2 regions of the Verrucosispora sp. FIM060022 genome follow, and region 1 is predicted to be linked to the other one. Evidence: predicted binding sites of a transcription regulator. Region 1 holds the regulator's gene; the other holds the start of a gene.

Region 1 (3,546 bases):
GCGGAGCGGACACGGGACGTCGGTCAGCCGTGACCGTTGAAGGCGTCGCGCATCCGGGAGAAGAAGCCGCCCTGCTTGGTCAGCTCGGCGACCTCCTCGCCGCGGGTCTTGGCGAAGTCGCGCAGCATCCGCTCCTGGTCGGCGTCGAGCTTGGTCGGGGTACGCACGTCGAGGTGGACGTAGAGGTCACCACGACCGGTGCCCCGCAGATGGGGTACGCCCCGGGCCCGCAGCCGCAGCGTGCTGCCGGGTTGGGTGCCCGCCTTGACGTCGACCGGCTCCTCGCTGTCGAGCGTCTTGATGGTCAGTCGGGTGCCGAGCGCCGCGGCGGTCATCGGCACGGTGACCCGGCAGTGCAGGTCGTCGCCCTTGCGGGAGAAGACGTCGTGCGGCCGCTCGTGGATCTCGACGTAGAGGTCACCGGCGGTGCCACCGCCCGGGCCGACCTCGCCCTGCTGGGCCAGCCGGATCCGCATGCCGTCCTCCACCCCGGCCGGGATCTTGACGGTCAGCGACCGGCGGGTCCGGACCCGGCCGTCACCGGCGCAGGTCGGGCAGGGGCTCGGGATGGTGGTGCCGTAGCCCTGGCAGACCGTGCACGGCCGGGCGGAGACCACCTGACCGAGGAAGGTGCGCTGCACCGACTGCACCTCGCCGCGGCCACCGCACGCCTCGCAGGTGGCCAGGTGGGTGCCGGCGGCGGTGCCCGCACCGGAGCAGGTGGTGCAGAGCACCGCAGTGTCCACGGTGATCGGCGCCTCCACCCCGAAGGCGGTCTCCTGCAGGTCCAGTTCCAGCCGCAGGATCGCGTCGGCACCGGGGCGGGTACGCGGTCGCGGTCCCCGGCCGGCACCGGTGGCCCCGCCGAAGAAGGCGTCCATGATGTCCTGGAAGCCGACGAACGGACCGGCGCCGCCGGGCCCGCCCGGGCCACCGGCACCGCCACCGCCCGGGGCCAACGGGTCGCCACCGAGGTCGACGATCTGCCGTTTCCGATCGTCCGAGAGGACCTCGTACGCGGCGTTGATGTCCTTGAACTTCTCCTGTGCCTCCGGATCCGGATTCACGTCCGGGTGGAATTGCCGCGCGAGCTTGCGGTACGCGCGCTTGATCTCGTCATCGGAGGCGCCCCGGCTGACGCCGAGAATGCCGTAGTAGTCCCTGGCCACTGCGTTCCGTGTCCTCGTGTTCGTCTCGCGTTACGCCGGTCGGCGGCGGCAGCCCACCGTCGGCCCTGACTGATCAGTTCTGGGCCAGCAGCTCGCCCACGTAGCGTGCCACGGCCCTCACCGTGGCGATGGTCCCGGGGTAGTCCATCCGGGTCGGCCCCAGCACGCCCATCCCCCCGACGATGGTCGCGCCCGGGCCGTAGCCGGTGCTGACCACGGAGGCCGCCCGCAAGTTGTCGATCTCGTTCTCGTCACCGATGCGTACCCGTAGCGTGCTCGGCTCCACCTCGCCGATGAGTTTGAGCAGCACGACCTCCTCCTCGAGGGCTTCGAGGATCGGCCGCAGGGAACCCTGGAAGTCCAGGAGACCGCCGCGGGCGAGGTTGGCGGTGCCGGCCAGCGCGATCCGCTCCTCGTGCCGCTCGACAAGTGTCTCCAGCAGCACGGTGGACAGGGTGGTCATGGCACCACGCAGATGCGGGACGCACTCGTCGATGAGGGTCTGCACCAGCGGTGGGGTCTCCGACAACTGGATGCCGACCAGCTTCTCGTTGACCGTCCGGCGGAGATCCAGCACGTCGTCGGCGTGGATCGGGGCGGGCAGCTCGACCAGCCGCTGCTCGACCCGCCCGGTGTCGGCTATCACGACGAGCATCAGCCGGGTGGTGGAGATCGGCACCAGCTCCAGATGCCGTACGCGGGACCGGGCCAGGCTGGGGTACTGCACCACGGCGACCTGCCGGGTCAGCTGTGCCAGCAGCCGGACGGTGCGGTGCACCACGTCGTCGAGGTCGACTGCGCCGGCCAGGAAGCGCTCGATCGCCCGGCGTTCGGCCGGGCTGAGCGGCTTGACCCGGCTCAACCGGTCGACGAAGAGCCGGTAGCCGCGGTCGGTGGGCACTCGACCGGCGCTGGTGTGCGGCTGCCGGATGTAGCCCTCTTCCTCAAGCACGGCCATGTCGTTTCTGACGGTGGCCGGCGAGACACCGAGCTGGTGCCGCTCGACCAGGGCCTTGCTGCCGACCGGCTCCTGGGTGGCGACGTAGTCCTCGACAATCGCCCGCAGTACGGCGAGCTTGCGGTCGTCGAGACCCATCTCCACCTCCTGTCGCAGGTCAGTGTCGAGCGTCACCCACCGTCGGCGGACGCCCTGGCACTCGACTGTAGCGAGTGCCAGTCTACGTCGAGGCCCCCCGCAGCGCGATGATCAAGAAAACGGAGTTGTCCGCAGTCCGATCGGAGACTTGACACTCGCCGGTGTCGCTATGGTGCGTCATTGCCGCTGGCACCTACCGTGAGCCCCATGACTGAACCACCTCGTCCCCCGAGTTTCGGCGACGATCCCACGGCTCCCGTTTCCGGATCGTCTGGCCAGGGCGGATATCCCCCGCCCGGCGGCTACCCGCCGCCCGGTGACCAGCCTCCGTCGGCCGGCTACCCACCGCCGGGTGGTTATCCGCCGCCCGGTGGTTACCCTCCGCCCGGTGTCGGCTACCCGACCGGCGGCTACGGCGCGCCCGGTGGCGGCTACGGCACCAACGAAGACAAGACGTGGGCCCTGATCGCCCACTTCGGCGGCCCGCTCGGCGTGGTCTTCGGTGGCGGCCTGCTCGGCTGGGTGGCGCCGCTGATCGCGAACATGACCCGCGGGCAGCAGTCCCCGGTCGTCCGGGCGCACGCCGTCGCGGCCCTGAACTTCCAGCTCACCTGGGCGGTCGTCGGGCTGCTGAGCTGGGTGCTCACCGCGATCACCTGCGGCATTCTCTTCTTCGTCCCGATGCTGGTCTGGCTCGTGCCGTTGATCTTCGGCATCATCGGCGGGGTCAAGGCCAACGAAGGCGTCCTCTACCGGTACCCGATGAGCTTCTCCTTCATAAAGGGCTGATCGGCAGCTAGGGCAGCAGGTCACGCACCACGGCGTCGGCGAGCAGCCGGCCGCGCAGGGTCAGCACCCCGCGGCCGGCCGCGTGGGCGGGAGCGGCCAGCAGGCCGTCGGCCACCGCCCGCGCCGCAGCCGCGCGCCCGGCGTCGTCGAGGACGTCCAGCGGCAGGCCCTCGGCCAGCCGCAGCCGGAGCATGACCTCCTCCATCCGGGCCTCGTCGGCGGTCAGCACCTCCCGCGCCAGGCCGGGTGACCGGCCGGCGGCCAGGCGTTGGGCGTACGCCGTGGGGTGTTTGACGTTCCACCAGCGCACCCCGCCGACGTGGCTGTGTGCCCCCGGACCGAGACCCCACCAGTCGCCGCCGGTCCAGTAGAGCAGGTTGTGCCGGCACCGGCCCGACGGCGTACGGGCCCAGTTGGACACCTCGTACCAGGAGAAGCCGGCCGCGTCGAGGGCGGCCTCGGCGGCCAGGTAGCGGTCCGCGGCGACGTCGT
Region 2 (3,546 bases), on a different contig from region 1:
CTCGCCGCCGACTCTGCGGCCCTGCCCGCCAACTTCGGTGTCGACCTGGCGAAGTGGATGGGAGTGCTGGTCGCCGGGAGCCTGATCTTCGGTCTGGTGCAGTGCGTCGGGTGGGCCGCCGGCACGTGGGTGATCGCCCGGCAGGCGGCCGGTGCGCAGGTCAGCCTCGGGGGCGCATTCGGCTACGGCATGCGCCGGGCGTTCGGCCTCTGGGGCTGGACGCTGCTGCTCACCCTGATCGTGCTCCTCGGTTTCTGCCTCTGTTTCCTGCCCGGTGTCTACGCGGGCTTCGCGTTGGCCATGGCCGGCCCGGTCTACCTCTTCGAGCGCCGCGACCCGTTCGGCCGCTCGCACCGGATGCTGCGCGACCGGCTGGGGCTGCTGCTCGGCCGGGTGGCGTTGACGGCCGGCGTGGTGATCGCTGTCGGGTTCGTCGCCGGCGTGGTGGAGGGGGTCTTGCTCATGCCGTTCGGTACCGCGCCGCTCGAAGCCGTGGACACCGCCGTCGGCGCGGTCCTGGTGATCGTCGGGGCGGCGCTGGTGGGACTGCCGGCATACCTGGCCCAACTGGTCGGGCTGCTGGTCACGTACGCCGAACAGCGGGCTCACGAGGGCCCGGTGAACAGCGGGCAACTGGCTGCCGAACTCGGCTGAACCGGGCCATCGTGCTTGCACTCGGCAGGTGAGAGTGCTAAACAAGTCATTGGCACTCGCATAGCGTGAGTGCCAACTGGTCGGGACGGTGGGGCTGCGGCCGCGCTCGTGGCATAACCGCGGGTGAGGCACGTGGCCGGTCGTCGCGGGCTATCCGGCCCGGCCGAGGAGACGTCGTCGTCGCCAGGTGGCGACGTCCCAAGGTGCGTACACCAGACGGTTCATCCGGGGCACACACTCGGGTGGCCCGTGAGTGTCCAGGAGGACAACGCCGTATGGCCAAGATGATCGCGTTCGACGAAGAGGCGCGCCGCGGCCTCGAGCGGGGCATGAACCAGCTCGCCGACGCCGTGAAGGTGACCCTCGGCCCCAAGGGCCGCAACGTGGTGCTCGAGAAGAAGTGGGGTGCCCCCACCATCACCAACGATGGTGTGAGCATCGCCAAGGAGATCGAACTCGAGGACCCGTACGAGAAGATCGGCGCTGAGCTGGTCAAGGAGGTCGCCAAGAAGACCGACGACGTGGCCGGTGACGGCACGACGACGGCGACCGTCCTGGCCCAGGCTCTCGTTCGCGAGGGTCTGCGCAACGTGGCAGCCGGCGCCAACCCGATGGCCCTGAAGCGGGGCATCGAGGCTGCGGTCACGAGCGTCTCGGAGGAGCTGCTCAAGCTCGCCAAGGACGTCGAGACCAAGGAGCAGATCGCCTCCACCGCCTCCATCTCCGCCGGTGACAACACCGTCGGCGAGATCATCGCCGAGGCGATGGACAAGGTCGGCAAGGAAGGCGTCATCACCGTCGAGGAGAGCAACACCTTCGGGCTGGAGCTGGAGCTCACCGAGGGTATGCGCTTCGACAAGGGCTACATCTCGGCCTACTTCATGACCGACCCGGAGCGTATGGAGGCCGTCTTCGACGACCCGTACATCCTGATCGCGAACAGCAAGATCTCCTCGGTCAAGGACCTGCTCCCGATCCTGGAGAAGGTCATGCAGTCGGGCAAGCCGCTGCTGATCATCGCCGAGGACCTGGAGGGCGAGGCCCTGGCCACCCTGGTGGTCAACAAGGTCCGGGGCACCTTCAAGTCGGTCGCCGTCAAGGCGCCGGGCTTCGGTGACCGCCGCAAGGCCATGCTGACCGACATCGCCATCCTCACCGGTGGCCAGGTCATCAGCGAGGAGGTCGGCCTCAAGCTGGACGCCGTCGGCCTCGACATGCTGGGCCGCGCCCGCAAGGTCGTGGTGACCAAGGACGAGACCACCATCGTCGACGGTGCCGGTGACGCCGAGCAGATCCAGGGCCGGGTGAACCAGATCCGGGCCGAGATCGACAAGAGCGACTCCGACTACGACCGGGAGAAGCTGCAGGAGCGCCTGGCCAAGCTGGCCGGCGGTGTTGCGGTGATCAAGGTCGGCGCGGCCACCGAGGTCGAGCTCAAGGAGCGCAAGCACCGCATCGAGGACGCGGTGCGCAACGCCAAGGCCGCCGTCGAGGAGGGCATCGTCCCGGGTGGTGGTGTGGCGCTGGTGCAGGCCGGCAAGACCGCCTTCGACAAGCTGGACCTGACCGGCGACGAGGCGACCGGTGCGCAGATCGTCAAGATCGCGCTGGACGCCCCGCTGCGGCAGATCGCCGTCAACGCCGGCCTTGAGGGCGGCGTCGTGGTCGAGCGGGTTCGCAACCTCGACGCGGGTCACGGCCTCAACGCCGCGACCGGCGAGTACGTCGACCTGCTGGCCGCCGGCATCATCGACCCGGCCAAGGTGACCCGTTCGGCGCTGCAGAACGCCTCGTCGATCGCCGCGCTGTTCCTCACCACCGAGGCCGTGGTGGCGGACAAGCCGGAGAAGACCCCGGCCGCTCCGGCTGGCCCGGGTGGCGGGGACATGGACTTCTGAGTCCAGCTCCAACCTGAAGGGCGGGCCGCGTCAGCGGTCCGCCCTTTTCCTATCCGGGCAACTTCGCTATCGGGGCAACGGGCGCTGGTTGCGCCGTTTCTGCGCCCGGCCGTACGGCGGACGGTGTGGCACCGGCTCGTCCACCAGGATGAGTGGCTCCTCGGGTGCTTCGGTCGTCCCGGTCATCTCCGCCAGCTGCTCGGCGTCGCCGTAGTCCAGCCGGTTGATCGGCAGTGTGCCCGGCAGGTCGTGGACCGGGGCCCAGCCGGCAGGCAACGCCTCCGAGGCCTGATCGTCGTCCGTGGTCATGGCTGCCTCCTCTATACCGAACGGTAAGGGGCGTCGATGACCCGGGCGGGCGAACGGCGCTATCGGCGACTATGCGCCTTTCACCCGGTTATGCCGAGCCGAGGCTCTTGCGATACAGGAAGAACACCCGCTCGATCCGGGCTCCCGCACTGCGTGAGTAGAACGGCACCGGACCGACCCAGCCGATCTGCGCGGCCTCGATCCCGGCGGCCCGCTGGTCGGCCAGGCAGCGCCGCAGCAGGACGCCACCGATGCCGGATCCCTCGGCTGCGGGGGCCGTACCCATCGGCCCGAACCAGCTCGGCCGCGCCGAGCCGTAGGCGGCGAAGCCGAGCAGATCGCCGTCGCGTTCGGCCAGGTGGCAGCCGGCGTCCGGGCGTCCGAGCGAGCCGGCCAACTCGGCGTCCCAGGAACCGCCGAAGGTGGTGCGGGCGAAGGCGGCGAGCGCCGGCAGGTCGGCAGGTTCGGCACGGCGTACGGTCACCCCCTGCCCGGCGAGGCGGGTCTCGGCGGCCTCCGTGGAGCGCAGCGCCGGTGACCCGTCGTACGACAGGTCGGCGGTCATGTTCCAGGCCGTGCGGTCCTGCGTGTAGCCCAGGGCGAGGGCCAGGCAGACCGCCGGGGTGTACCGGACGTCGACCCCGGGCCAGGCGTAGTGCGGCGGATTTCCGGCGAGAAGCACCTC

What was found. The regulator HrcA, encoded in region 1, represses chaperone genes, less so after heat shock. The targets are predictions, from matches to a motif close to GGTTNGCACNCTCNNNNNGAGNGTGCNAACC.
Region 2: a site for HrcA is predicted at 702-732, ahead of groL (chaperonin GroEL). Genes of this name have one in related genera too.

Annotation. Positions count from the first base shown of each region.
Region 1 is NZ_RQIV01000010.1:48,829-52,374, reverse strand. Features, by position in the region: gene EG812_RS23460 (16S rRNA (uracil(1498)-N(3))-methyltransferase) at 1-13, opposite strand, end outside; gene dnaJ (molecular chaperone DnaJ) at 24-1,169, opposite strand; gene hrcA (heat-inducible transcriptional repressor HrcA) at 1,243-2,265, opposite strand; gene EG812_RS23445 (DUF4870 domain-containing protein) at 2,473-3,054, shown strand; gene hemW (radical SAM family heme chaperone HemW) at 3,062-3,546, opposite strand, start outside.
Region 2 is NZ_RQIV01000002.1:589,070-592,615, reverse strand. Features, by position in the region: gene EG812_RS09315 (hypothetical protein) at 1-654, shown strand, start outside; gene groL (chaperonin GroEL) at 930-2,552, shown strand; gene EG812_RS09305 (hypothetical protein) at 2,619-2,861, opposite strand; gene EG812_RS09300 (GNAT family N-acetyltransferase) at 2,950-3,546, opposite strand, start outside.